Regions from separate parts of the Streptomyces sp. NPDC056222 genome, predicted to be linked through region 1. Evidence: riboswitches for the same ligand, from Rfam matches in the RefSeq annotation. Region 1 holds a riboswitch; each other region holds the start of a gene.
The links. A riboswitch is a leader RNA that binds a small molecule or an ion and turns the genes downstream of it on or off. The one in region 1 is predicted to bind cyclic di-AMP.
Positions count from the first base shown of each region.

Region 2: linked by a shared signal. The riboswitch ahead of ACFC0D_RS16530 (peptidoglycan DD-metalloendopeptidase family protein) and the one ahead of ACFC0D_RS32970 (M23 family metallopeptidase) in region 1 are both predicted to bind cyclic di-AMP.
Region 3: linked by a shared signal. The riboswitch ahead of ACFC0D_RS28025 (M23 family metallopeptidase) and the one ahead of ACFC0D_RS32970 (M23 family metallopeptidase) in region 1 are both predicted to bind cyclic di-AMP.
Region 4: linked by a shared signal. The riboswitch ahead of ACFC0D_RS18660 (transglycosylase SLT domain-containing protein) and the one ahead of ACFC0D_RS32970 (M23 family metallopeptidase) in region 1 are both predicted to bind cyclic di-AMP.

Region 1 is NZ_JBHJTL010000107.1:14,056-21,121, reverse strand. Features, by position in the region: gene ACFC0D_RS32985 (PLP-dependent cysteine synthase family protein) at 1-420, shown strand, start outside; gene ACFC0D_RS32980 (MFS transporter) at 417-1,640, shown strand; gene ACFC0D_RS32975 (PP2C family protein-serine/threonine phosphatase) at 1,755-2,972, shown strand; cyclic di-AMP (ydaO/yuaA leader) riboswitch at 3,185-3,332, shown strand; gene ACFC0D_RS32970 (M23 family metallopeptidase) at 3,344-4,438, shown strand; gene ACFC0D_RS32965 (PrsW family intramembrane metalloprotease) at 4,684-5,991, opposite strand; gene trmB (tRNA (guanosine(46)-N7)-methyltransferase TrmB) at 6,050-6,841, opposite strand; gene lhgO (L-2-hydroxyglutarate oxidase) at 6,889-7,066, opposite strand, start outside.
Region 2 is NZ_JBHJTL010000030.1:3,026-10,091, forward strand. Features, by position in the region: gene ACFC0D_RS16510 (aspartate aminotransferase family protein) at 1-435, shown strand, start outside; gene ACFC0D_RS16515 (XRE family transcriptional regulator) at 511-1,140, shown strand; gene ACFC0D_RS16520 (DUF6126 family protein) at 1,161-1,316, shown strand; gene ACFC0D_RS16525 (tyrosine-protein phosphatase) at 1,326-2,138, opposite strand; cyclic di-AMP (ydaO/yuaA leader) riboswitch at 2,505-2,678, shown strand; gene ACFC0D_RS16530 (peptidoglycan DD-metalloendopeptidase family protein) at 2,683-3,654, shown strand; gene ACFC0D_RS16535 (SGNH/GDSL hydrolase family protein) at 3,818-4,612, shown strand; gene ACFC0D_RS16540 (STM4011 family radical SAM protein) at 4,599-5,453, opposite strand; gene ACFC0D_RS16545 (STM4012 family radical SAM protein) at 5,467-6,798, opposite strand; gene ACFC0D_RS16550 (STM4013/SEN3800 family hydrolase) at 6,795-7,066, opposite strand, start outside.
Region 3 is NZ_JBHJTL010000073.1:22,229-29,294, reverse strand. Features, by position in the region: gene ACFC0D_RS28040 (DNA topoisomerase (ATP-hydrolyzing) subunit A) at 1-602, opposite strand, end outside; gene ACFC0D_RS28035 (M16 family metallopeptidase) at 833-2,173, shown strand; gene ACFC0D_RS28030 (M16 family metallopeptidase) at 2,200-3,567, shown strand; cyclic di-AMP (ydaO/yuaA leader) riboswitch at 3,771-3,937, shown strand; gene ACFC0D_RS28025 (M23 family metallopeptidase) at 3,950-4,732, shown strand; gene ACFC0D_RS28020 (GntR family transcriptional regulator) at 4,897-5,580, shown strand; gene ACFC0D_RS28015 (HPr family phosphocarrier protein) at 5,727-6,008, opposite strand; gene ACFC0D_RS28010 (GNAT family N-acetyltransferase) at 6,185-7,066, shown strand, end outside.
Region 4 is NZ_JBHJTL010000035.1:64,807-71,872, forward strand. Features, by position in the region: gene ACFC0D_RS18655 (phosphocholine-specific phospholipase C) at 1-1,569, shown strand, start outside; cyclic di-AMP (ydaO/yuaA leader) riboswitch at 1,845-2,030, shown strand; gene ACFC0D_RS18660 (transglycosylase SLT domain-containing protein) at 2,035-2,937, shown strand; gene ACFC0D_RS18665 (hypothetical protein) at 3,114-4,265, shown strand; gene ACFC0D_RS18670 (hypothetical protein) at 4,403-5,575, opposite strand; gene ACFC0D_RS18675 (DPP IV N-terminal domain-containing protein) at 5,731-7,066, opposite strand, start outside.

The DNA.
Region 1 (7,066 bases):
AGCGTCCACTCCACCGTCTTCGGCCTCCCGGCCGGTGAGCGCCTGATGCGCGGGCTCGGCTCCTCCATCCATCCCGGCAACGTCGACCACGCCGCCTTCGACGAGATCCACTGGGTCGGTCCGGCCGACGCGGTCCGGGCGGCCCGGCGCCTGGCGTCGCGTCAGTTCGCCACCGGCGGCTGGAGCGTGGGCGCGGTCGCGCTCGTCGCCGGATGGCTGGCCCGCACCCGCCCGCGCGGGACACGGATCGCGGCCGTCTTCCCCGACGGGCCCCAGCGCTACTTCGACACGGTCTTCAGCGACGAGTTCTGCGCGGCGTACGGGCTGCTCGACGCCCCGACGCGCGAGGAGCCGGCGGCGTACGAGGGTGACGTCCGGGTCGACGGCTGGACCCGCCGGGTCCTGGAGCGGGTCCGATGAGCACCGAGGCCTCGGCCCCCGCCAAGGGCGGGATCTGGCGCCAGAGCCGTACGTTCGAGCCCGCGGTACGGCTGCTCTTCCTCAACCAGCTGACGATCAACCTCGGCTTCTACATGCTGATGCCGTACCTCGCCGCTCATCTCGCCGACGGCCTCGGGATGGCGGCCTGGGCCGTCGGACTCGTCCTCGGCGTACGGAACCTCTCCCAGCAGGGCATGTTCCTGGTCGGCGGGGCGCTCGCCGACCGGCTCGGCTTCAAGCCGCTGATCGTCGCGGGCTGCGCGCTGCGGACGGCCGGCTTCGGGGCGCTCGCCTTCGCCCAGTCGCTGCCGGTGCTGGTCGCCGCCTCGGTGGCGACGGGCCTGGCGGGGGCGCTGTTCAACCCGGCCGTGCGGGCGTATCTCGCGGCGGAGGCGGGGGAGCGACGCGTGGAGGCGTTCGCGCTGTTCAACACGTACTACCAGGCCGGGATCCTGCTCGGGCCGCTGGTGGGGGTGGCGCTGACGGGGGTGTCGTTCCGGCTGACGTGCGTGGTGGCGGCGGTGCTGTTCGCCGTACTGACGCTGGTGCAGCTGCGGCACCTTCCGGTACGGGGGAAGCCGGCGGAGGCGGTCGAGGAGCGGGGCCAGTTCCGTACGGTGCTGACCAACCGCACCTTCTGGCTCTTCTCGCTGGCGATGACCGGCTCGTACGTCCTGTCCTTCCAGGTCTATCTGGCGCTGCCGCTCGCGGCGGACGGCACGGCGGCGACGACCGCGCTCTTCGTCGTCTCCGCGCTCGTCGCGCTGGCCGGCCAGCTGCGGATCACGGCCTGGTGCGCGCGCCGGCTGAGCCGTGAGCGGTGTCTGGTCCTCGGCCTCGTGCTGATGGGCGCGGCTTTCCTGCCGCCGGTGGCCGTGCCCGGGCTCGGGGGGCTGCTGCTGTGCGCGGCGGCCCTGGCGGTCGCGAACGCGGTGCTGTACCCGTACGAGATGGACACGGTCGTCGCGCTCTCGGGCGGGCGGTGGGTGGCCACGCACTACGGGCTCTACAACACCGTCTGCGGGATCGGGATCACGCTCGGGAACCTGGGGACGGGCGCGCTGCTCGATGTGACCGGGTGGTCGGCGACGCCGTGGCTGGTGCTGTGCGGGGTCGGGTTGGCGTGCGCGTGCGCGGTGGGGGCCCTGGGGCGCGGCGGACGGCTGAGCGCGGACGCGGTCCCGGGCGCTCGGGGGTAAGGGCCGGGGGCGCGCGGAGGTGAAGGGCGGGGGCGTAGGGGTGAGCGGCTGAGGAGGTGTCACCCACTCGGCCGAGCGGGGGTCGCCGCGCGGCGCGGCTCCCGCCACCCTGGGGTGGGCGCGGTACCGTCCGTCGCCGTGTACGGACCGGGCAGGAGAGCACAGGTGGGGCAGGGGCAGCGAGGCGCGGGCGGCGACGTGAACGGGCGTCCGCGGCCGCGAGCCGAGCAGGCCCGGCGGTTCATCCGGGCCCTGCCCCCACTCGTCATCCTCGGCGGTGTCGTCTTCGACCTCTCCACCCCGCCCTCGTACACGGCGGCCCCGATGTTCTCGGCCGCTCCGCTCATCGCGGCCCCGTTCTTCTCGATGCTCACGACCCTGCTCACCGGCATCGCCGCGATCCTGGCCGGCGTCGGTCTGCACCTCTACAACCACACGGCCACCGAAGTTCCCTCCCTCACCGAGACGTTCACCGTCGCCACCGTCGCCGCCCTCGCCCTGCTCATCAACCGGGTCGTCCTGCGCAGCGGCGAGCGGCTCGCCTCGGCCCGGGTGATCGCGGCGGCCGCCCAGAAGGCGGTCCTGCCGACGCCGGCCGAGCGGATCGGCGGCCTTCAGGTGGCGGCTCGTTACGAGGCCGCGCAGGCGGACGCGTTCATCGGCGGCGATCTGTTCGCCGTCCAGGACACTCCGTACGGGGTGCGGCTCGTGGTCGGTGACGTACGGGGCAAGGGGCTGGACGCGGTCGAGGCGGTCGCCATCGTGATCGGGGCCTTCCGGGAGGCGGCCGAGCAGGAGGCGACCCTCGAGGGCGTCGCGCAGCGGCTGGAGCGGGCGCTGGCCCGGGAGGGCACGCGGCGCTCCAGCCTCGACGCCTTCGAGGGGTTCACCACGGCCGTCCTGGCCGAGATCCCGCGCGTGGACGGACACGTACGGGTGGTGAACCGCGGTCACCCCGAGCCGCTGCTGCTGCACGCGGACGGGGGCCTGGAGCTTCTGGCGCCGAGCGAGCCGGCGCTGCCGCTCGGCATGGGCGAGTTGGCCGCCTGGCCGGACCGGGCGGACGAGAGCCCGTACCCGCCCGGCGCGACGCTGCTCTTCTACACCGACGGGCTGTCCGAGGCGCGCGACGCCGAGGGCACCTTCTACGATCCGGCCGAGCGGCTCGCCGGCCGGATCTTCCCGGGTCCCGAGGAGCTGCTGGACGCGCTCGTCGACGACGTCCGTCGCTACACGGGCGGCGGCTCCACGGACGACATGGCGCTGCTCGCCGTGAGCCGTCCGGCGACCGGGCAGCCGGAGCGGCGGCGGACGATGCCGGTGGTGCCGTGACCATGCGTAGTGGAGAGGTACCGCTGCGATAACAACTGACACACTGTCAGTTCCAACTCTTTCAGGCAGGGGTTAACTGAAGCGGGGTCAAATCGGGCTGTACTGCCTCAATCCCTTGAATGATCACTCGGAACAGCTTGGAATCCGGCCCTCCTGTCTATTAACGTTCGATAACGCAGCGCGGTCGTCCCAGCCGTCGCAAGAGACGGCACCGTGCGCACGCGCCGAATCCTGAAAAGGAACCGGGGAACCACCACTTGGGGTGAATCGGGCACCGTCGCATCCGTGCGACACCGCTCGTAGGAGACCTTCCTGCTCCGAACCCGTCAGCTAACCCGGTAGGCGAGAAGGAAGGAAAGGAGTACGCCTCCGTGGCGTCCAACACCCCTGCCCCCGAAGACACCTTCGACGGGTTCCAAGCGTTCGGTGCGCCGGGCGCCGCCGGTACGGACGACACCACGACGTGGGGGGAGTGGAACCCCACCGAGGACTCCCTTCGCCAGCAGGCCCGCTCCGGTGGCCGCCACCGGGTCGTGAAGCAGCGCTCCGCCTTCGCCCGCTCCTCCACCGTCCTCGGCGTCGGTGTCATCGCGGCCGTCGGCGCGGGTGGCATGGCCACCGCCAAGGACAAGCCCCCGGTCTCCATATCGCTCCCGGACCTGAACCTCCCGGACGCCTCCGAACTGCCGGGCGTCGGCGAGCTCATCTCCGACGAGGACGGCGCCGACGGTACGGGTTCCGGGACGAACAACCCGCAGCCGCTCACCGCCTCCCTCACCCTCTCGGCCGACAGCGCCGAGAAGACCGGCGGCGGTTCCGCGTCCGAGTCCACCGCCGACGCCGGCGAGGCGCTGCGCGCCCGCATCCTCCAGCAGGCCGAGCAGCAGCAGGCCTCCGCCGACGCGGCCGAGAAGGCCGAGGCGGAGAAGCAGGCCGCCGAGAAGGCAGCGGCCGAGGCGGCGGCGAAGGCCTCCGCGGCCGAGAAGGCCGCCGCCGAGGCGAAGAAGAAGGCGGAGGCGGAGGCAGCGGCCAAGGCCGAGGCGGAGCGGCTGGCCAAGCTCGCCGCGAGCTACTCCCTGCCCACGTCCTCGTACACCCTCACCTCCACCTACGGCCAGTCCGGCTCCATGTGGTCCTCCGGCTACCACACGGGCCTCGACTTCGCGGCGCCCACCGGCACCCCGGTCAAGGCGGTCCACGGCGGCACCATCAAGTCGGCGGGCTGGTCGGGCTCGTACGGCTACCGGATCGTCCTCGAGCTGGAGGACGGCTCGGAGGTCTGGTACGCGCACCTGTCCTCGATGACGGTGAGCGTGGGCCAGTCGGTGGGCACGGGCGAGACGATCGGCCGTGTCGGCGCGACCGGCAACGTGACCGGGCCGCACCTGCACCTGGAGGTCCACACCGCGGGCGGCGACGGCATCGACCCGGCCGCCTGGCTGCGGGACAAGGGCCTGTCGGTCTGATCCGGCCGGGAATCCCAGGCCGCTGAGGCCGCCGAGTCTTCGACGCGCCCCCACGCTCTTCGCGCGGGGGCGCGTCCCTCGTTGCGCTCCCCACGACTCCGGCGGTTCTGCGGCACCCCCACGATTCAGGCGGTCCTGGCGCTACCCCCGACGTCAGGGGTGCCGGAACACCGCATCATCCGCGGTGCCGTCGGCGTCCGGCCGCGCCCGACATGCGGCCGACCGACCCGGAGGCGCCCCGCGATCTAGCTCCGGTACGGGTTGTAGCCGCCGTAGTCGAGGTACTGGGGCGGCGCCCAGACCTGGCCCGTCGCCCGCGCGGCGTAGGTCAGGGCGGGGGATGCGACCGCCTTGCGCTGCCAGAGGTGGTGGAGCAGCTCCTGCTCACGGGCGAGGAAGTCAGGTGCGCCCGCGCCGCGCTGGGCGCGGTGGCGCAGGAAGGCGAGGGTCGTCGCGAACGCCTCGTACTCCCCGACCGCTACGGCGGCCGCCGGGCCGTACGTGCGGCGGGCGAAGTCGCGGGCGAGGGAGCGGGCCCGCATCGAGGAGAGCGCGAGCGGCTCGGCGGGGGAGAGCCAGCCGGCCGCCGCGTACGCCGGGAGCTGCCCGGATATCGTGCGCAGCTCCCGCTGCCTGCTCCATATCGCCAGCCAGGTCAGCAGACCGAACGCGGGCACCATGAAGATGCCGTACACGACGATGAAGCCCCACGGTCCGAGGACGGTCGCCGAGCTGTTCCACAGGGCGTGCACGCCCATCGAGAGGACGAGACCGGCGACCGGCAGCAGGACGCGCCGCACGCGCTGGCGCCGGGCGGCGAGGGCGGCGAAGCCGAAGCCGAGGCCGGTGAGCACGGTGAAGAGCGGATGCGCGAACGGCGACATCACGATCCGTGCGAAGAAGGTGCCCGCGGTCATCGAGCCGATGCCGGTCGTGCCGATCTCCTGGTCCTCGCCGAAGGCCCGGCCGAGATAGAGGATGTTCTCGGTGAAGGCGAAGCCGCTTGCGGTGAGGCCGGCGATCACGACGCCGTCGACGAGACCGGTGAACTCGCGGCGGCGCAGCAGGAAGATCAGCAGTACGGCGGCGGCCTTGGCGCTCTCCTCGACCACCGGTGCCACGACCGTGGCGCCGAGGGTGTCGGCGGACGCGGGGTCGGCCGTGGCGGTGGCTATCCAGCGGACCGCGAAGGAGTTGGCGATGATCGAGACGAGCGCGGCGGCGAAGGCGCCCCAGCAGAACGCGAAGATCAGGTTCCGCCACGGGCCGGGTTCGACGCGGTCGAGCCAGCGGAATGCGGCGACCAGCAGAGGGACGGGCAGGACGGCCAGGCCGAGGCCGACGAGGAACCCCTCGGTGCCGGTCTGGTCCCGCACGATCGCGAGGATCACCAGCGCGCAGAGCGTGAGCAGCGTGACCACGGCGACCGCCCGGACCACCTTGCTGCGCCAGAACGCTCGGCGGGGCCGGTAACGCCACTGGGCGCGGTCCGGGACAGCCGTGAAGTCGGGCTCCTCGGTGTCCCGGGCAGGGACGGGCACGTGGTTCGACACGTGATCGACCCTAACGACAGGGACTGACACCCCGCGAGGGAGTTCCGCCCTCGACGTCCTACTTCCTGGCGAAGAGCAGGTCGTGCACGAGGTGGCCCTTGTCGAGGCCCTGCCCCTCGAAGCGGGTGAGGGGACGGAAGGCGGGGCGGGGTGCGTAGCCGCCGTCGGCCTGCGTGTTCTCGAAGTCGGGGTGGGCGGAGAGGACCTCGAGCATCTGCTCGGCGTACTCCTCCCAGTCGGTGGCGCAGTGCAGGACGGCGCCGGGCTTCATCCGCGTCGCGAGCAGCGTGAGGAACTCGGGCTGGATCAGGCGCCGCTTGTGGTGGCGCTTCTTGGGCCACGGGTCCGGGAAGTAGACGCGGCAGCCGTCGAGGGCGTCGGTGCCGAGCATCTCGCGCAGCAGGATGATCGCGTCTCCGTTGGCGACGCGGACGTTCTCGAGCCCGTTGCGGTCGGCGAGACCGAGGAGGTTGCCCTGACCGGGGGTGTGGACGTCCACGGCGAGGATGCCGGTGCCGGGGTCGGCGGCGGCCATCTCGGCCGTGGCCTCGCCCATGCCGAAGCCGATCTCCAGGACGACGGGGAGGCCGCCGAACATCTCCTTCAGATCGAGGATCCGCTTGCCGTCGATGTCGAGACCCCAGTCGGGCCACCGCTTGAGCATTGCCTCGGCCTGCCCCGCGGTGACGCGGCTGCGGCGGGGCTGGAAGCTGCGGATGCGCCGTTCGTGGTGCGAACCGGCGGGATCGGGCAGGGGCCCTTCCCCGGCGGCGAACCTCTGGCTGCCCCGCTGGAAGACGACGGGCTCGGCGGCGGGGCGGGTGGCGGTTTCTCGAGACTCAGACACAATGCCCCCAATTCTACGGGCGCGCTCACCCCGCTCCGCTGTGGCGAGGACTACATAAAGGACAGTGCCCTCGTGGCGATCTCCCGGCCGATCGGGAGGGACGCCGTCGCCGCCGGGCTCGGGGCGTTCAGCACGTGGATCGTCCGCGGGGCCTCGCGGATCAGGAAGTCGTCCAGCAGCGTGCCGTCCCGCAGCACCGCCTGCGCCCGCACCCCCGCCTGCGCCCGC
Region 2 (7,066 bases), on a different contig from region 1:
GTCATGGAGAACGAGGGGACGGTGGCGCATGTGCGCCGGGTGGGCGAGCTGCTGTCCTCGCGCCTGAAGGAGCTCGTCCCGCGCTACGAGCTGCTGAAGGAGATCCGCGGACGCGGGCTGATGATCGGGATCGAGTTCGGGCGGCCGTCCTCGCTCGGGCTGCGCAGCCGGTGGACGATGCTGCAGGCGGCCCGCAAGGGGCTCTTCGCCCAGATGGTCGTCGTCCCGCTCCTCCAGCGGCACCGGATCCTCACCCAGGTCTCGGGCGATCACCTCGAGGTGATCAAACTGATCCCGCCGCTGATCATCGACGAGGAGGACGTGGACCGCTTCGTGACCGCCTTCACGGCCGTGATGGACGACGCCCATGGGGGCGGCGGACTGATGTGGGACTTCGGGAAGACGCTGGTCAAGCAAGCGGTGGCACAGCGCTGATCTTCGGCCTCGCGAGGCTTTTGCCTCTGAGGCAAGAATGTTGCCTCAGAGGAAAGATCCTGGCGGAATGGAGGCATGGAGCACCTCCCCGGGGAGCGGTCCCCGGACCCCGCCGCACCCGATGTCCTGCCGGACGTCGCGCCCCAGCTGCGCGCCCTGCGCCGACGCCGCGGGCTGACCCTGGAGGCCGCCGCCCAGCGGGCCGGTCTCTCCCCGGCCCATCTCTCCCGGCTGGAGACGGGCCGCCGGCAGCCCTCGCTGCCCATGCTGCTCGCCCTCGCCCGCATCTACGGTACGACGGTCGCCGAGCTCCTGGGGGAGGTTCCGCCCGAGCGTGATCCGGTCGTCAGGGCGGGTCGGTCCGAGCCCGTCGAGGCCGACGGCTGGATCTATCGCCAGGCCGGTGGCCCCGGCCGCGCGATGCAGGCGCTCCGGGTCCACGTGCCGTACGCCACCCGGACCGACATCGTGCGCGTCCACCCCGGGGAGGAGTGGCTCCACGTCCTCGAAGGGCAGGTGCGGCTCGCACTCGGCGACACCGTGCACGTACTCGACCCGGGGGACAGCGCGCACTTCGACTCGCTCACCCCGCACCGCATCGGCGCCGCCGGCCGCGGCGGGGCCGAGCTGCTCTTCGTCCACACGCTGATGCAGAGCCCCGCTGCCGAGCTGTGTCTCGGCGACGGAACTCCGTATCCGCGCTGAGCCCTTCGGAAGGGGCCGATATGTCCGAGAAGTCCGCACCCGTCACCGGCGAAGAGCGCGACGGGGGCAAGTTCCCCAAGGGTCTGGTGCTCCGGCTCTTCGCCTATCTGGTGGCCGGGCACCTCTTCGCCGGGTTCCTCTACCTGCTGTTCATGCTCGGCGGGCAGAACCAGTAGGGGGCGGGGTCACGCCTCGACGACGAGTCGCTCGCGCAGCCGCTCCCGCGTCTCGGGAGAGAGCTCGAGGCCGTCCGTGAGGTAGCTCTCGACCGTGCCCCAGGTCTGCTCGATCGTCTCGAACGAGGCCCGCAGGTACTCGACGCGCGCGTCGAAGAGCGGGCTGAGCAGCTCCATCACCTCGGGCGACATGGCGTCCGCGGCGGTGGAGCTGCGGCGCACCTTGTACCGGCGGTGCGGGTCGTTCGACTTCACGTAGTCGGCCTCGATCGCCTCGCGCTCGACACCCACCGCGAGCAGCGAGATGGCGATCGACAGGCCCGCGCGGTCCTTGCCGGCCGCGCAGTGCATCAGCGCCGGAACGCTGTCCTCGGCCATCGCGTGCAGGATGCGGCTGTGCTCAGCGGTCCGCTCGACAATCATCTTCCGGTACGAATCGGACATTCGGCCGGCCGCCTTGCCGTCACCCAGGATGGCGCGGAGCTGCTCCAGCTCGCCCGTGCTGACCAGCTTCCAGAACTCCTTGCCGTCGGCCGGGTCATTGAGCGGTATGTTCACATTTCGTACACCCGGAAGTTCGACGTCCGGGCCCTCGACCTTCCGGTCCGCCTGGTTGCGGAAGTCGAAGATCGTGTGCAGCCCGAGGGTGGAGAGGAAGGCCGCGTCCTCCTCGGTGGCGTGCGCGAGGTGGCCGCTGCGGAAGAGCCGTCCGAATCGCACCGATCCGCCTGTCACGGTCGGCAGGCCGCCCACGTCCCGGAAGTTGCGCACCCCGGTGAGCTCGGGTTCGGTCGACGGGATCTGCGGCAGCTGCTGCGTCACGAGTGCTCCTGAAGGTTGGCTGATCGAGATCGGTTCCTGGGGCAATCATCCCGGGTGGGGTCGGCTCCGCCTACCCCCGGGGTATGGGAATGGGTGTTCTGTCCGAATTGGGCCCTTAGGTATAACGCGCCCTGGTAATAGGGGAGATGGGTTCGGGTGCGTGAGCAGCGTCATAAAAGTGACGGACCGTGCCTGATCGTTCCGGGCGATCTCCCTGCCGGAAAAGGGAATCGGCGCTCCGCCCTCCACGGAGGGTGACCGGAATTCGGCGTGAATATCCCGGCCCTGAATGCGAGAGAAAAACGGTGGCTTGTTCGCGCCGACTCCGCTCGTCTACGGTCACCGTCAATCCGGTCGGACCGCCGAATCCTGCCACCGCCCGGAATCCGCACCCATCCACGTACGGCAGGAGCGGGGGACCCAGGTAAGTACGCCGAACCGGCTCGATCCGGACGGCTTGGGGTTAAGCCGCGTGAGAACGCGGCCGGACATCTCCAGTCCGAACCCGACAGCTCACCTCGCAGGCGACGGAGAGGAATTCGCCATGCCCGCAAAGGGTAAGCACCGCCGTCCCAAGGTCAACCCGATCACGCGCGGATTCGTCGCCGCCGGCACCGGTGGCGCCGTCGTCGCCCTGCCGCTCCTCGGTGCGACCGGAGCCCACGCCGCCGACAAGGGCGCCCCGACCGTGACGCCCGAGCAGGCCGTCGCCGCCGTCGCCGCCGCTCCCGCGAAGGCCCCCGCCGCCGACAAGACCGCCAAGCCGAAGACGTACTCCGTCGTCCGCGGCGACTACCTGTCGAAGATCGCCTCCGAGCACCACCTGGCGGGTGGCTGGAAGAAGCTCTACGAGGACAACCGCCAGGTCGTCGGCGGGAACCCCTCGCTGATCCTTCCCGGCATGAAGCTCACGCTCGGTGCCAAGTCGACGGCGAAGGCGCCCGCGCCCAAGGCCGCTCCGAAGGCCGCCCCGAAGGCCGCACCCAAGGCGGAGAAGTCCTCCACCGGCTCGGGTGAGCGCAGCTCGCGCAGCGCCGACCGCGGCGCGGTCGAGTCCACCCAGGCCTCGACCTCAACGCCGGCGCCGGCCGCTCCCGCGAAGGCCGCGTCCTCCGGCTGGGTCGCCCCGGTCAGCGGCGGCGTCTCCACCCCGTACCGCGCCTCCGGTGCCATGTGGTCCTCCGGCTACCACACCGGTGTCGACTTCATCGCCTCCTCCGGCACCTCGGTCAAGGCCGTCGGCGCGGGCACCGTCTACTCCGCGGGCAACAGCGGCTCGTACGGCAACGAGGTCGTCATCCAGCATGCCGACGGCACGTTCTCGCAGTACGCCCACCTCTCCTCGCTGGGCGTCTCCGCCGGCCAGACCGTCACGGGCGGCCAGGAGATCGGTCTCTCCGGTTCGACCGGCAACTCCACCGGTCCGCACCTGCACTTCGAGATCCGCACCGGACCGAGCTACGGCTCGGACATCGACCCGCTGGCCTACCTGCGCTCGCACGGCGTCAGCATCTGACGTACACCCAGCACCCGAAGGGCCCGGCACGTGTTGTGCCGGGCCTCTTCGCGTTCCGCAGTATTCCGGCTTGGCGGAATCTTGACCGGTGGCGTATCTCACCCGGCGTCAACCCCTCCTTACGGTCGCGTAGGTCACACCCATAAGGGAAAGATGAGCTCCCGTGGCAGACGATTCGAGATCAAGAGACATGGACGTATTCGGGTCGTACGCGGCGATCGGTGACAGCTTCACCGAGGGCGTCGGAGACCCCGGGCCCGATGGGAAGTACGTCGGCTGGGCGGACCGCTTCGCGGTGCTGCTCGCCGACCAGCTGCCGGAGCACGACGCATTCCGTTACGCCAACCTGGCCGTACGCGGCCGCCTCCTCGACCAGATCGTGGAGGAGCAGGTCCCCAGGGCGAAGGAGCTCGCCCCCGACCTCGTGACCTTCTGCGCGGGGGGCAACGACATCATCCGCCCGGGTACCGACCCGGACGATGTCGCGGAGCGCTTCGAGCGCGCCGTCGCGGATCTGACCTCGGCCGTGGGCACGGTCATGGTGACGACCGGCTTCGACACCCGCGACGTACCCGTCCTGCGCCATCTGCGCGGCAAGATCGCCACCTACACGGCCCATGTCCGGGCCGTCGCCGACCGATACGACTGCCCGGTCCTGGACCTGTGGTCGCTCAAGTCGGTGCAGGACAGGCGGGCTTGGGACGGCGACCGGCTGCACCTCTCGCCCGAGGGGCACACCCGGGTCGCGCTGCGCGCCGCCCAGGTCCTCGGCATGGAGGTGCCGGCGGACCCGGACCAGGCGTGGCCGCCGCTGCCGCCGCGGAACACCCTGGACGTGCGCCGCGACGACATCCACTGGGCGAAGGAGTACCTCGTCCCGTGGATCGGGCGGCGGCTGCGGGGTGAGAGCTCGGGGGACCACGTGGAGGCCAAGCGCCCGGACCTCATGCCCCTCTGAGCGCGGCGGGGATCCGTTCCAGGACGCCTCCGGCGAAAACGTCGTACAGCGGCAGCGTCTCCAGATGGACGTAGCCGATGTGGCAGTCGCAGAGGGCGAGAGGGCAGGCGCGGGGCCGCAGCGCGGCGCGGTACGAACCGTCGTACAGGTTGCCGAGCTCGGCCTTCACGAAGTGGCAGCGTCGCACCGTCCCGTCACCGTCCACCGAGATCACCGACTCGCCGGTCCGGCAGGGGAGACCGGCTGAGGGGTGCGGGCGGCGGCTGTACGGGAAGAGGGGGTCGAGGGCGGTCCAGCCATCGGCCTCCTCGTCGGTGTAGGTGTGCCCCTCGGCGGCGTTCACCCAGAGGTACACCTCGGGCGGGAGATCGTCCCTCAGCCGCCGCGCGTGCTCCCGGTGCTCCGGCAGGCCGACGATCCCGACGCTGAAACGCGTGCCCCGGGCGGTCAGTTCGCGGCACTTGGCGAGGAAACGGTCGTACGGTGTCTGCCCCGGGTGGTACGTGCACCAGAGCGCGAGGGTCTCGGGGTCGGCCTCGGCCAGCCAGTCGGTGCGGCAGCTCAGATTCGTCTGGATCGCCACCCGCTCGATGTGGGGGAGGCGCGACAGCTCGGTGAGCGTGCGCCGGTACCAGGACCTGACCAGGCCCTCGCCCCACGGGGTGAAGAGAATCCTCAGCCGGTCGCCGCTCTGCGCGGCCGCCCAGGCGGAGAAGCGCTCCAGCGCGGCGCGGTCGGCACGCAGCTGCTCGTGGCTGTCACGGCGCTTGGCGAAGGGGCAGTAGGGGCAGTCGTAGTCGCACGAGGCGAGCGGGCCCCGGTAGAGGATCGTCAGGTCCATGCCGTCACCTCCGCTACTTCGGCTCGTAGGCGGCCATCGCCGCCCGGACGGCCGGCGAGAACAGTGCGGGACCGAGCGCGTCCGAGTGGGCCAGGCCCTCGGGCGAGAGCCGCAGCAGCCCGGCCGGGGCCGTCGGATCCAGCCAGCCGAGCTCCTCGAACCGGCCCAGTTCGGCCGGGAAGTCCGCGAACGGCGAGGTGCCGAACCGCTCCTCGTAGTCGACCGTGGACATGCCCCGGGCCTGCAGAAGCGACTGGAGCAGATGGCGTCGGCGCGCCTCGTCCGCGTCGACCCACCGGCCCACCTGGGCGCGTGTGAAGTCCCGCGTCCCGGTGTAGGAGTCGATGATCGAGCGGACCTCCCTCATGTCGACGGCGTAGTCGAAGGAGTAGTGCAGCGAGGACGTGTACGAGCGCGCCCCGCAGCCCAGGCCGATCATCCCGTCCGTCTGGCAGGCGTAGTCGTCCGCGCCCTGCGGCGGGGCGTCCGCTCGCCGGAACATCCGCATCGATTCCTGCTGGTACCCCCGCGCCAGCAGATGGTCCCGGCCGTGGCGGTACAGCCGCAGCCGCTGCTCGTCCCACTCCCGGTCCGCGGTGGGCGAGAGCCGGCCGAGGCCGGTGAGCGGGCGGACGTAGAGGGGATAGAGATAGAGCTCCTCGGGCGCCCAGGCGAGCGCCGCGTCGAGGGAACGGGACCAGGACTCCTCGGTCTGGCCGTCGATGCCGTAGATCAGGTCGATGTTCAGTACGGGGACGCCGGTGTCCCGGATGCGGCCGAGCGCGGCCTCGACATCGGCGCGGCGCTGCGGCCGCACGGCGGCGCGGGCCTCGGCCTCGACGAAGCTCTGCACCCCGATGCTGAGCCGGGTGGCGCCCCGGTCGGCCAGGACCGCGAGCCGGTCGGCGGTGGCCGTCGAGGGGGAGGTCTCCACGGAGAGCGGGACGGCCCGCAGATCCGCACCCATCCGCTTCTCCGCGATGTCGCAGAGCCGCTCCAGCTCGCCGGCGGTGAGGAACGTGGGGGTGCCGCCGCCGAAGGCGGCCGTGGCGAAACGGACCGGTCCGGCGTCGCCGAGCGCCTCCCTCACGGCTGTCGCCTGTCGGTCGAGCGCGTCGAGATAGCGGCCGGTCAGCTCGTCCGGGGCGCCGATCCGGGTGAAGAGGTTGCAGAAGCCGCAGCGGACTTCGCAGAACGGTATGTGCGCATAGAGGGAGAGCGTGTCCTTCGGCTCGTCCGCCCACAGCGCCGCTAGGGAGGGCGCGGGGTCGGGGAGCGGCCGGTACGCCGTCTTGTGCGGGTAGGCGTAGACATAGCTCTCGTACGGACGCGGGGCATCGCTCATGCGACCGCCTCCCGCTCCGGGCCGGCCAGGAGGAAGTGGGCGTACGGCACGGTCCAGACGACCTCGTGGCCGAGGCGGTGACCGGTGAAGCCGTCCTCCCCGTATGCCGTGCCGTGGTCGGAGCAGACGATCGCGAAGCAGCTCCGGCGGCTGCTCATGGCGGCGAAGAGCCGGCCGATGTGCCGGTCGACGTACTCCAGCGCCGCCGCGTGCGAGGCCCGGGTGTCCCCGGACTCCCGGGTCGCACCGGGCAGATGGAACCAGTTGG
Region 3 (7,066 bases), on a different contig from region 1:
TCGCCCAGGTTGTGCGGCGGCATGTTGGTCGCCATGCCGACGGCGATTCCGGACGCGCCGTTGACCAGCAGGTTCGGGTAGGCCGCGGGGAGCGCGACGGGCTCCCGCTCCTGGCCGTCGTAGTTCGGCGAGAAGTCGACGGTGTCCTCGTCGATCGACTCGGTCATCATCAGCGCCGCGGCGGCCATCTTCGACTCGGTGTACCGCATGGCGGCCGGCGGGTCGTCGTTGCCCAGGGAGCCGAAGTTGCCGTGGCCGTCGACGAGGGGGAGCCGCATGGAGAAGGGCTGCGCCATGCGGACCATCGCGTCGTAGATCGACGCGTCGCCGTGGGGGTGCAGCTTGCCCATGACCTCGCCGACGACGCGCGCGCACTTCACATAGCCGCGGTCGGGGCGCAGGCCCATCTCGTTCATCTGGTAGACGATGCGGCGCTGCACCGGCTTCATGCCGTCCCGGGCGTCGGGCAGCGCGCGGGAGTAGATCACCGAGTACGCGTACTCGAGGAAGGAGCCCTGCATCTCGTCGACGACGTCGATGTCGAGGATCCTCTCCTCGAACGCGTCTTCCGGCGGCGGTGTCTTCGTGCTGCGGCGGGCCATCGCGGCTGCGGCTCCTTCACCAACAAGGTTGATCTGACGCGGACCATTGTGGACCGTCCCACCGACAACGCCGACCGCGACCCGGGTACGGCCCGTCGTCGGCCGTCCGCGACGCCCCTGCGACCCGGAAGAGGGACGCCTCGAACCTGCGGGAACTTCGCCAGGTGTCAGTGCGCTTGCATAGGGTGGCAGGACTTTTCCATATCGCGATCGAAGGGACGTACATGCCCATGGGTCACACGGCCACGGCAGAGGCCGGCTCCGGCGGCCTGACAGCGACCGAGCACCGGCTGGCCAACGGCCTGCGGGTGGTGCTCTCCGAGGACCACCTGACCCCGGTCGCCGCGGTCTGCCTCTGGTACGACGTCGGCTCGCGCCACGAGGTCGCGGGCCGCACCGGCCTCGCCCACCTCTTCGAGCACCTGATGTTCCAGGGCTCGAAGCAGGTCCACGGCAACGGCCACTTCGAGCTGGTGCAGGGCGCGGGCGGCTCGCTCAACGGCACGACGAGCTTCGAGCGCACCAACTACTTCGAGACCATGCCCACCCACCAGCTGGAGCTGGCGCTCTGGCTGGAGGCGGACCGCATGGGCTCGCTGCTCGCGGCCCTGGACGACGAGTCCATGGAGAACCAGCGGGACGTCGTCAAGAACGAGCGCCGCCAGCGGTACGACAACGTGCCCTACGGCACGGCCTTCGAGAAGCTCACCGCCCTCGCGTACCCCGAGGGCCACCCCTACCACCACACGCCGATCGGCTCCATGGCCGACCTGGACGCGGCCACCCTCGAGGACGCGCGGTCCTTCTTCCGCACGTACTACGCGCCGAACAACGCGGTGCTCTCGGTCGTCGGCGACATCGACCCCGCGCAGACCCTGGCCTGGATCGAGAAGTACTTCGGCTCGATCCCGTCCCACGACGGCAAGCTGCCGCCGCGCGACGGCACCCTGCCGGAGACCATCGGCGAGCAGCTGCGCGAGGTCGTCGAGGAGGAGGTCCCGGCCCGCGCGCTGATGGCCGCCTACCGGCTCCCGCACGACGGCACGCGCGAGTGCGACGCCGCCGACCTGGCCCTGACCGTCCTCGGTGGCGGCGAGTCCTCGCGGCTCCACAACCGCCTGGTCCGCCGCGACCGCACGGCGGTGGCGGCCGGCTTCGGCCTGCTGCGGCTGGCTGGCGCGCCGTCGCTGGGCTGGCTGGACGTCAAGACGTCCGGCGGTGTCGAGGTGCCCGAGATCGAGGCCGCCGTCGACGAGGAGCTGGCCCGGTTCGCCGCCGAGGGCCCGACGCCCGAGGAGATGGAGCGCGCCCAGGCCCAGTTGGAGCGCGAGTGGCTGGACCGGCTCGGCACGGTCGCGGGCCGGGCCGACGAACTGTGCCGCTTCGCGGTCCTGTTCGGCGACCCGCAGCTCGCCCTCACCGCCGTGCACCGGGTCCTGGACGTCACCGCGGAGGAGGTGCAGGCGGTTGCCAAGGCCCGGCTGCGCCCGGACAACCGCGCGGTGCTCGTCTACGAGCCGACCGGTACCGAACAGAGCGACAGCGACGAGGAAGAGGGAGCGGACCAGTGACCGACGCTGCCGCGTCTTTGACGAGCATGACGTTCCACCCGCAGCCGGAGCCGGGCACCGCCAAGCCCTGGGCCTTCCCGGCCCCGGGCCGTGGAGCGCTGGACAACGGCCTGACGGTGCTGCGCTGTCACCGCCCCGGCCAGCAGGTGGTGGCCGTCGAGATCTTCCTCGACGCCCCGCTGGACGCCGAACCCGAGGGCCTGGACGGCGTGGCCACGATCATGGCCCGCGCCCTCTCCGAGGGCACGGACAAGCACTCCGCCGAGGAGTTCGCCGCCGAGCTGGAGCGCTGCGGCGCCACGCTCGACGCGCACGCCGACCACCCGGGCGTACGGGTCTCCCTGGAGGTCCCCGTCTCCCGGCTGCCGAAGGCGCTCGGCCTGCTCGCCGAAGCGCTGATCGCGCCGGCCTTCCTCGACACCGAGGTCGAGCGCCTGGTGCGCAACCGGCTCGACGAGATCCCTCACGAGACGGCCAACCCGGCCCGCCGGGCGGCCAAGCAGCTCTCCAAGGAGCTGTTCCCGGCGACGTCGCGCATGTCGCGGCCGCGCCAGGGCACCGAGGAGACGGTGGCGGCGATCGACGCCACGGCCGTCCGCGCCTTCTTCGAGGCGTACATGCGGCCCTCCACGGCCACGGCCGTCGTCGTCGGCGACCTGACCGACGTGGACCTGGACAAGGTCCTCGCCGAGTCGCTGGGCGCGTGGACGGGGAACACGGCCGAGCCGCGCCCCATGCCTCCGATCACGGCCGACGACACCGGCCGGGTGGTCATCGTCGACCGGCCGGGCGCCGTCCAGACCCAGCTGCTCATCGGGCGCGTCGGCGCCGACCGGCACGACCGTGTCTGGCCGGCCCAGGTCCTCGGCACGTACTGCCTCGGTGGCACCCTCACCTCGCGCCTGGACCGCGTCCTGCGCGAGGAGAAGGGCTACACGTACGGCGTCCGTGCCTTCGGCCAGGTGCTGCGGTCCGACGGTGAGGGCCACGGCGCCTCGATGCTCGCCATCAGCGGCTCCGTCGACACCCCCAACACCGGACCGGCACTTGACGACCTGTGGAAGGTGCTGCGCACCCTCGCCGCCGAGGGGCTGACGGACGCCGAGCGCGATGTGGCCGTGCAGAACCTGGTGGGTGTGGCGCCGCTGAAGTACGAGACGGCGGCCTCCGTCGCCGGGACGCTCGCCGACCAGGTCGAGCAGCACCTTCCGGACGATTTCCAGGCGCAGTTGTACGCCCGCCTGGCCGAGACCGGCACGGTGGAGGCGACGGCGGCGGTCGTGAACGCCTTCCCGGTGGACCGTCTTGTCACCGTGCTCGTCGGTGACGCGGCGCAGATCGAGGAGCCTGTGCGTGCCCTCGGCATCGGCGAAGTGACTGTCGTCACCGGCTGATCAAGACAACCTCGCGCCACTTCGAGGACCCCGTCATCACAGTATGGCGGGGTCCTCCTCTTTGTCCGTATTGAGGGAAAGGGTGGGCGTATGCCCTGTGGCATGTCTTACAAACGGGCGTGTCTGTTTGCTGATTGAAAGACAGTCCGCTTAGCGTCGGTCCGGCTGTTCGCCAGTTGCACCCGCCGCGAGCCCGTGGCATCGGACAGTCATCGCCGAGTCCCCGTCAGGCGCGAGCCTGGGGAGCCGGGGACCCACACGAAGTCCCTGGGGTGAATCGGACGCCTTCGCATCCGTGCGGAGGGGCCCGTAGGAGACCTTCCTGCTCCGAACCCGTCAGCTAACCCGGTAGGCGAGAAGGAAGGAAAGGATCAGCCACTACATGGCGTTCACCCGTGCCACCGGGAAGCATCGTGGTCCGAGCCGTATGGCGCGCCGTAGCGCGGGCATCGCCGGCATCGCGACCATCGCCACCACCGGCGTCATCGGAACCCTCGCCTCACCGGCGCTCGCCGCCGACGCGGACGCCCCCTCCTTCGAGGACACCGGCCTGACCCAGATCGTCGCCGCCGACACCCTCGCGGCCACGATCGACGCCCAGGCCGCCGCCCAGGAGCGCGAGGCCGCCGAGGCCGTCGAGCGGGCCAAGGCCGAGGCCCGGGCGAAGGCGGAGGCGAAGCGCAAGGCCGAGGCCCGCGCCAAGGAGATCCGCGAGGCCAAGGAGCGCGCCGCCCGCGAGGCCGAGCGCAAGCGTCTGAACTCCTTCCAGCTCCCCATCGCCGGTTCGTACGTGACCACCAGCTACCAGGCCGGTGGCGCGCTCTGGTCCTCCGGCAGCCACTCCGGCGTCGACTTCCGGGCCGCCTCCGGCAGCCGGGTCGTCTCCGTCGGCTCCGGCACCGTCGTCGAGGCCGGCTGGGGCGGCGCGTACGGCAACAACATCGTCATCCGGATGAACGACGGCACGTACACCCAGTACGGTCACCTGTCGTCCATCAGTGTCTCGGTCGGCCAGACCGTCACCCCGGGCCAGCGGATAGGCCTCTCGGGCTCGACCGGCAACTCGACCGGCCCGCACCTCCACTTCGAGGCGCGCACCACCGCCGAGTACGGCTCCGACATCAACCCGGTCGCGTATCTGCGCGCCCGCGGCGTGAACGTCTGACCGCAGCCACGGAACAGCGTCAGAAAAGCCCCGGCTCGTCCTGAGCCGGGGCTTTTCGCTGGCCAAAAGATATCCATGTTCCCGGATCGCCTTCGGAAATTCCGTCCCGCTGCAATAGAGTCGCCGACGAACCGGTTTCGCGCGGATCAAGGCGGAGGTCGAAGATGCGCATTCCCGCGCAGTCGGTATGCACGGCGATTCGGGACGACATCGTGTCCGGGGTCCTCCCGTGCGGCAGCCGGCTGACCGAGGAGCAGCTGGCCCGCCGTTACGGGGTCTCCCGCGTCCCCGTCCGTGAGGCGCTGCGCACCCTGGAGTCCGAGGGCTTCGTGATCAGCCGCCGGCACGCGGGCGCCCATGTCGCCGAACCCACCGAGCAGGAGGCGGCGGACCTGCTGGACGTACGGGCACTGCTCGAGCCACTGGGCGCAGCCCGCGCCGCGCAGCGGCGCACCGACGCCCATCTCAAGGTGCTGCGGGGCCTGGTCAGGCTGGGGCAGGAGCGGGCCAGGCGCGGTCAGGGAGAGGATCTGCGCTCGCTCGGCAGCTGGTTCCACGAGACGTTGGCACAGGCCTCCGGCAGTCCGGCGCTCACGGCGCTGCTCACCCAGCTGCGGCACAAGATCGCCTGGATGTACGCGGTCGAGCCCGCCGCCCAGCCGGTCGAGGCGTGGGCCGAGCACGGGGCGATCGTCGACGCCGTGGCGCGCGGCGACGCCGAACGGGCCCGCACCCTGACCGCGCTGCACGCCGAGCGCTCGCTGGCGCAGCACCGGCTGAAGCGCCAGGAGCGCTCACGTGTGAGGGCTTCGCAACACGTCGTAAACACCGCGAGCGCCCAGAATTAACACGCGGGCCGTATACAAAGAATAGAAATTCTCGGGCTTTCTTTGTGCTGCCCGGAATTCCGGAATGCCGGTGGTCGGATCGGCGGGGAAAACAATGGAGCCGCACTCGCCTTCATTTCGGCGTGTGCGGCTCCGTCGGAATTCGGTCAGACGGTCTCGGGAAGCTCGTCGAGCCCCTCGGCAACCAGCTTCGCCAGACGGTCCAGAGCGGCCTCGGCGCCATCGGCGTCCGAAGCGAGCACGATCTCCTCGCCGCCCTGCGCGCCGAGACCGAGCACCGCGAGCATCGACGCGGCGTTCACCGGGTTGCCATCGGCCTTGGCGATCGTCACGGGGACGCCGGAGGCCGTGGTGGCACGGACGAAGATGGAGGCGGGGCGGGCGTGCAGGCCCTCGGCCCAGCCGACGTTGACGCGGCGCTCAGCCATGGTGTTGCCCTTCAAGTCTCAAGCGGGTTGTCTAGACCAGTCTCTCACGGGTGGCGGGATGCTCGAAGCCGACCTTCGGACCCTGTCCCAGGGCCGTTTCGGTGCTCCTACCTTGCATGGCACACAGACGCCGCGCGACCGGTGCCACTGACGTACCCCGGCCGTACGCTTGCCCCATGCAGAGCGCGTCGGAACAGCCGGAACAACCGGAACACGCCTACCCCGACCACTGGGAAGCGGATGTGGTCCTCCGTGACGGCGGCACCGCGCGCATCAGGCCCATCACCGTCGACGACGCCGACCGGCTGGTCAGCTTCTACGAGCAGGTCTCGGACGAGTCGAAGTACTACCGCTTCTTCGCGCCCTACCCGCGGCTCTCCGCCAAGGACGTGCACCGCTTCACCCATCACGACTTCGTCGACAGGGTCGGTCTCGCGGCGACCGTCGGCGGGGAGTTCATCGCCACCGTTCGGTACGACCGCATCAACGAGCAGGGGCTGCCGGCCAGCGCCCCCGCCGACGAGGCCGAGGTCGCCTTCCTGGTCCAGGACGCGCACCAGGGACGGGGCGTGGCCTCCGCGCTGCTCGAACACATCGCGGCGGTGGCGCGGGAGCGGGACATCCGACGGTTCGCGGCGGAGGTGCTGCCCGCCAACTCCAAGATGATCAAGGTCTTCACCGACGCCGGATACACCCAGAAGCGCAGCTTCGAGGACGGCGCCGTGCGGCTGCACCTCGACCTGGAGCCCACCGACCGCTCGCTCGCCGTGCAGCGCGCGCGGGAGCAGCGGGCCGAGGCGCGCTCGGTGCAGCGCCTCCTCGCACCCGGCTCGGTCGTCGTCATCGGCGCCGGACGCGCGCCGGGCGGGGTGGGCCGGACGGTCCTGCGCAACCTGCTGGACTCCGGGTTCACCGGCCGTACGTACGCCGTGAACCGCGCCCTCGGGGACGGGGGCACCACGCTCGACGGGGCGCCGGCCTTCCGCTCCGTCGGGGACATCGGCGAACCGGTCGACCTGGCGATCGTCGCCGTGCCCGCCGAGCGGGTTCCGGAGGCG
Region 4 (7,066 bases), on a different contig from region 1:
GACATCCCCTTCCACTATGCCCTCGCCGACAACTACACGATCTGCGACGCGTACTTCTGCTCGGCGCTCAGCGCCACCGGCCCGAACCGCACCTTCCTGTGGAGCGGCAGGATCGACGCCTCCAGCAAGGACGGCGGCGACGAGTCCGGGCTCACCTGGGAGACGTACGCCGAGGCGCTCCAGCGTGCCGGAGTGAGCTGGAAGGTCTACCAGAACGCGCAGGACAACTACGGCGACAACGGCCTCGCGTACTTCAAGAAGTTCACCGACGCGCGGCCCGGCGACCCGCTGTACGACCGCGGCATGGGGTCGGTTCCCAAGGTCACCGGCTCGACCCCGGACGACATCGCCGCCGCGATCCGCGCCGACGTCGTCGCCGGCACGCTCCCCCAGGTCTCCTGGGTCGTGGCCAACGAGGCCTTCTCCGAGCACCCGTACGCCCCGCCCGGCGACGGCGCGCACTTCGTGGACCTCGTCTACCGCGCGCTCGCCGCGAATCCCGAGGTGTTCGACGGGACGGTCCTCTTCCTCAACTACGACGAGAACGACGGATTCTTCGACCACGTCCCGCCGCCGGTCGCGCCGCCCGGAACCCCGGGCGAGTACCTCGACGGCGTCCCGATCGGGCTCGGTTTCCGGGTCCCGATGCTCGTCATGTCCCCGTGGACGCGTGGCGGCTGGGTCAGCTCGGAGGTCTTCGACCACACCTCCGTCCTGCGGTTCATGGAGACCTGGACGTCCGCCCTCGGCACCCCCGCCGCGTGCCCCAACATCAGCGCCTGGCGGCGCAAGGTCACGGGCGACCTGACCGGGGTCTTCGACTTCGGGAACCCCGTCTTCGGCGTTCCCGCGGGGCTCCCGTCCACCGCCAAGGTGATCGGGCAGTCGACCTGCGCCCCCCTGCCCAACCCGGTCCCGCAGGACAACGCCCTGCCCGCGCAGGAGGCCGGCACCCGCCCGGCGCGCGCCCTGCCGTACCAGGTCAACGGCAACCTCGACCGGTTCGAGTTCGGTGCCGCGGGCAAGATCCTGGCCTGGTTCTCCATGACGAACCAGGGCTCGCAGGCGAAGCGCGCGGCGCACTTCACGATCCATCCGCACCAGCACCGGTCCACGGCGGCGTGGCAGTACACCGTCGACGCGGGCACGACGTCCACGGACTACTTCAACATCGGGACGGGCTCGGGGTCGGGCAAGTACGACATCTCGATGATGGGCCCCAACCGCTTCCTGCGCCGCTTCATCGGCGACGCCTCGAAGCCGGGCAAGGCGATCGAGGTCGCGGCGCGCTTCGCGACCGAGCCGGGCACGGGGAAGACGGCGATCTACTTCGCGATGAAGAACGCCTCCACCACTCCGGTGACGTTCACCATCCGCTCGAACGCCTACCGCTCCGACGGGCCGTGGACGTACACGGTGGCGGCGAACTCCTCGCGCGAGGACCACTTCAACGCCGTGGCGTACCACAACGGCTGGTACGACTTCACCGTCCTCGCCGACATCGACGGCACCTGGTCGCGCCGCTACACGGGCCACATCGAGACCGGCACCGCGAGCATCACAGGCTGACACACAGCCGCACTCCCCACCAAAAGGGACACAAGGGTCTTTATTATCCCTTGTGTCCCTTTTCTCAACTCACCTGAATTTACCCTAATGACCGATTTGACACCCCTGGTGAGATGAATCACGCAAAGGGCCTGCAACCATCTCCTCGCACCTTCCGTCCCCTTGCCCTTCAAGGAAGTTCGGCGGGGTGGGCGCGGCGGAAATCCCCTCGGCGAATTACCCACGTACGCGACGTCTTGTTTCTGTCGACATTTCTCGCCTACGGTCACCTCGACCCGGACGGATCGCCGAATCCTGCCACCGTCCGAAAAGACCGATCATTCACCCGAAGGCAGGAGCGGGGGACCCACTATTCGCCGGTCCGGATTCTCCGGAGCGGCTCGGGGTGAAGTCGCACGTGTGCGGCCGGGCATCTCCAGCCCGAACCCGACAGCTCACCCCGCAGGCGCCGGAGAGGAATGCATCATGCCCGCACACGGTAAGCACCGGCGCCCCAAGCGACGTCCCCTGACCCGCGGTATCGCCCTTGCGAGCACGGGTGGCGCCGCACTGGCCCTGCCCCTGGTCGCCACGGCCACCGCTCATGCGACGCCCCAGACGGCCCCCGCGACCGCCCCCGCCGAGAAGACCGTCTTCAGCGCCCCGGCGAAGATCGCGGAATCAATTCCGGCCGCCCAGAATTCTGCCGCCAAGATTTACAAGGTCGTCCGCGGCGACTCCCTTTCGGTGATCGCGCACGAGCAGGACGTCCAGGGCGGCTGGAAGGCCCTGTACCGCGCGAATCGCAGCGCCGTGGGTGACAACCCGTCACTTATCCACCCTGGCCTCGAACTGACGCTCAGCGGGAAATCCGCCACCGCCCCGAAGCAGCCCAAGCAGTCGAAGTCCTCGGCCCGTTCGGACGCCGACCGGGCCGACCGCTCGCAGCAGCGGAGCACCGCTCCGGCCAAGGCCGCTCCCGCCAAGGCCGCTCCCGCGAAGCCCGCCGCCGCGGCTTCCGGGAAGGCCGCCGCCGCAGCCCCCAAGGCCGCCCCGGCGAAGACCTACGCCAACAACCTCGACGGCTGGATCCGCGAGTCGCTGGACGTCATGGCGCGCTACGGCATCCCGGGCTCGTACGACGGGATCCACCGCAACATCATGCGCGAGTCCTCGGGCAACCCGCAGGCCATCAACCTCTGGGACTCGAACGCCGTCAAGGGCACGCCGTCCAAGGGTCTCCTCCAGGTCATCGAGCCGACCTTCCTCGCCTACCACGTGCCGGGCACGTCGATGGACCTCTTCGACCCCGTCGCCAACATCACCGCGGCCTGCAACTACGCCGCGGACCGCTACGGCTCCATCGACAACGTCAACGGGCCGTACTGATCCCCTGCTCCGCGTCGACTCCACGCCCCGGCCCCGGTCCCTCATGGGCCGGGGCTTCGGCGTCCCGCCAAGCGGTCTGGGGCATTCCGTCCCCATGTCGCGTTCATGGCGTGCACCATGGGCGACTGATGATCCGCGACGGGGATCGCGGATCCCGTCCCTGGGGGGAACGACGTATGAAGAGAACGCTTGCCCTGTGCGCGGCCGTCGCCGCGGTGTCCGGTCTGCTCACGGTTGCCGGTCCGGCCGTCGCCCAGACGCCCGGCGCGACCGCCTCACGGTGCACGTCCGGCCCGACCGTACTTCCCTCGCTCCCGCCGGACGCCCGTGGCGGGATCTCCACCGAGGGCGTGCACGATCTCGGCCCGCGCGGCCTGGCCGTGGGCGCGAGCGGCGGCCTGCCGGTGTACTGGAGGGGTGAGCGGCTGCACCGTGTGCCGCTGCCCGAGGGCTACGACGAGGGTGCTGTCCGAGCCGTCAACCGGCAGGGACTCATGGCCGGCTGGGTGGGCCGCCGCTCGGACGGTTCGACCGCCCTGTTCAGCTACCGCCCCGGGGCCTCGTCGGTGCGGCTGTTCGCCGAGGGGGTGCCACGGGGCGCGTCCGATGTGGACGTCGACGACGCCGGGCGGATCGCGGGCGTCGACAGCGACGGCACGGCGAAGGTGTGGCGGGACGGGAAGGTCACGCGGACCCTGGCGCTGCCGCCGGACGCGGGACCGGGCACGGTCGTGACGCGGATCACCGGTGTCAACGCGCGCGGCGATGTGATCGGCGCGGCCGAGCAGTCGTACGACGGCCCCGACGGTTTCACCTGGAGCTCCTTCCCGGTGCTGTGGCCGGGGGACGGCGGCCCGGCCCGTGCGCTGCCGGTCGCGCGCGCCGAGTATCTGGTCCACAACATGGCCGAGGGCATCGACGACGCCGGGCGGGTCGTCGGGTACGTCTCGGTCAGCGACCGGTTCGACCCGGAGAGCGAGCCCTGGTCGTGGGCGCCCCCGTTCCAGGATCACGGCTCCTCCCCCGGCCTCCTCGCCGGGCAGGAGGAGGGTGAGTTCGGTGCGATCAGCCCGACGACGGGCGTCGCAGTGGGTACGGCGACGACCCACCGGGAGGGCGCCCCGCTGCTGCCCTCCCAGGCTCAGTTGTGGCCGGGGCACGGCCCGGTCCTCGCGCTGCCGTCGCTCGGCGCGGACCGCGACGCGACGGCCCGCGCCGTGTCCGACGACGACCGGGTGGGCGGAGTCGCCGTCGACGCGTCGTGGGTGGCCCGTCCGGTGATCTGGAACTGCGCGAGCCGACAGGCGTACGTGCCCCCGGGCTCGTAGCAAAGCCGGCAGGCGATGTCGGGGCGCGGACGGCCGCACCGGGTCCGTCCGCGCCCCTGACCGGTTGGGGGCGCGGACAGGGCACGCCAGGTCCGCGCCCCGACAGGTCAGTCGTCGGGAGGTCGGGCGTCGGCAGGTCAGGCGTCGAGCCGTGGCCGGGCGGACTCCGGTACGGAGGTCGTGGCGTCCGTGGTCCTGGTGCGGCCCACGGACACCCGAAGCGTCACGGCAGCCGCGACGCCCGCCACCAGGCCCCAGGTCAGGGCGGCCGGCACGCCTCCGCCGAGGACGGCGGACATGTGCAGGAGCCCCCAGCGCAGGCCCGACCCGTCCGTCGCGATCCGCAGGAGCTGGCCGGCCAGCAGCGCGAGGACGGTCGCGCAGACCGCGCCCGCCGCCATCGCCGGGACGGTGACCCGGGTGAGCAGCACAGGCAGCCGGCGCAGCGCCCACCACACGACGACGAGAATCAGCACGTCGGCGGCGCGGTACAGGAGCCAGTCGCCGAGCTGCACGCCCGCCGGGCTGTCCCATGCGCCGAGCAGCAGCCACTGCCGCAGGAGATCGCCCGGTTCGGCGAACAGCCCGCCGTCCGGGGAGACCGTCTGGATGGCGGCGGCGACCGGCTGGTACGAGAGGACCACCAGGGACAGGGCGATCACAGCGGTCCCGACGGTGGCGGCAAGGCGGGCGGCCCGAGCGGGGACCACCTCCTGCGGCACCGGACCGGCACCCTTCGCGGTGATGCGCGCGACGGCCACGGTCACGACCGCCGTGACCAGTGCGGTCGCCACCAGGGCCTGCCGCCCGGTGGAGATCACGCTCGCCAGCTGGGGCAGGATGCGGTAACTGCCGCGCCCGTGCGAGGCGATCAGCCACGGTGCGGAGACGGCGACGGCGAGCGTCCCGACCACCAGACCCCAGGCCCACAGTGCGAGCAGCGCCGCGGTCAGCCTGCCCCGTACCGGCGGCAGCCTGCGGATCAGGAGCAGCGCCCCGGACACGAAGAAGGCGAAGACCGCGAAGAACCGGATCTGCATCGCGGTGGCGTACAGGCCGAGGTAGCGGTCGGCGTCGGTCACGGCCGTGTCCCCGATCGCGCCGGCCTCTGCGTCGAACCGGACCGAGGCCGGTGGGTCGTACGACCAGGGAAGCAGCCAGCGCTCGAGCTCGGCGGCGACCTGACCGCCGAGGACGCCGGCGGAGCCCGGCAGATGAAGTGCCTGCGCACTCGCTCCCGCCCACCACAGCAACGCCGTGAGCAGCAGCCCTCCCACCAGTGCCGGTATCGCCGCGCGCCGGTATGTCATGTACGTCCCCCGTTGTGATCGGACCCCGTGCTTCCCCTTGCCGGGTGGAGGTTACGGGTTGTTGATCACATGCGCATCACCAGCCCATGTGCGACTCGACTGTTGACGTTGCGCCGGAGGAGAGCGAAGACGCTCTCCTCCGGCGCGTGTCAGGCTCAGCCGAACATCTCGCCGAGCAGCTCGGGGCCGATGGCGATGGGGGCCGGGCGGTACGCAGGAGGCTGCGTACCCATCAGCTCGCGCACCAGGAAGTCCCAGCAGCGGGTGCGGACATGGGCCAGGCAGTCGATGAACGTGTGCTCGGCGCCGGGCACGATGTGCAGCTCGAAGTCCTTGCCGGCGGCGAGGAGCCGGTCGGCGAGCCGCAGCGTCTGCTCGGGGTGGACCTGGTCGTCCATCTCGCCGTGGATGAGCAGCAGCTTGCCCGCCAGCCGGTCCGCGAGCTCCAGGCTGGAAGTGCGGGCCCAGGCCTCGGGATTGTCCGCGCCGTCGTACGTCTCCACGAAGCCCAGGTTGAAGTGGAGGGCGTCGTGCGAGCCGGCGAGGGCGACTCCGACCTTGTACACCTCGGGGAAGTCCAGCATCGCCCGCGCCGCGGCGAACCCGCCTCCGGAGTGGCCGAACACTCCCGTCCGGTCCAGGTCCATCCAAGGCCGGGTCTCGGCCAGCTGCCGCAGGGCGGCAGCGTGGTCGGCCAGGCAACCCGCGTCGGCCAAGTGACCGTAGGAGGCGTCATGGAAGGCCTTGCTCCGCCCCGGAGTGCCTCGCCCGTCCAGCGCCACCACGACGAAGCCCAGTGCCGCGAGGGGTTCCGCGTCGAGGCCCATGCCGCCGGGGTCGAAACACGGGGCGACCCGGGTGACCTGCGGGCCGGGGTAGACGTTGTCCACCACCGGGTAGCGCTCCGCGGGGTCGAACCCCCGCGGCCGGTACAGCACGCCGTAGATGTCCGTCACGCCGTCGGCCGCCTTGACGCGGAAGCGCTCCGGAGCCGTCCAGCCGGTGGCGACGAGCTTGCCGATGTCGGCGCGCTCCAGCTCGACGAGGACCCGCCCGCTCCAGTCACGCACGCTGGTCACCGGCGCGGTGTCGACGGTGGACGCGGAGTCGATGAAGTACTCCGGGTCGTCCCCCATGGTGACGATGTGGTCCAGTTCGTCGTCCGTGACCTTGGCGAAGCCGGAACCGTCCAGGCCGACACGGTACACGGTGCGCCGGTAGGGATCCTCGTCCACCAGACCGGTGACGGTGAAGTACACCGCCCGCTCGGTCTCGTCGACGCGCAGGATCTGCCGAACCGTCCACTGCCCGGAGGTGACCTGCCCCAGCAGTGCGCCGGTGCGCAGGTCGTACCGGTACAGGTGGCCCCAGCCGTCCCGCTGCGAGTACCACAGGACTTCGTCGGCACGGACCCGCACGATCGGCGGCTCGTACATCGACTGGTTGGGCTCCACCCGGGTGGCCCCGGTCTCGCTGAGCACCGTGGTGACC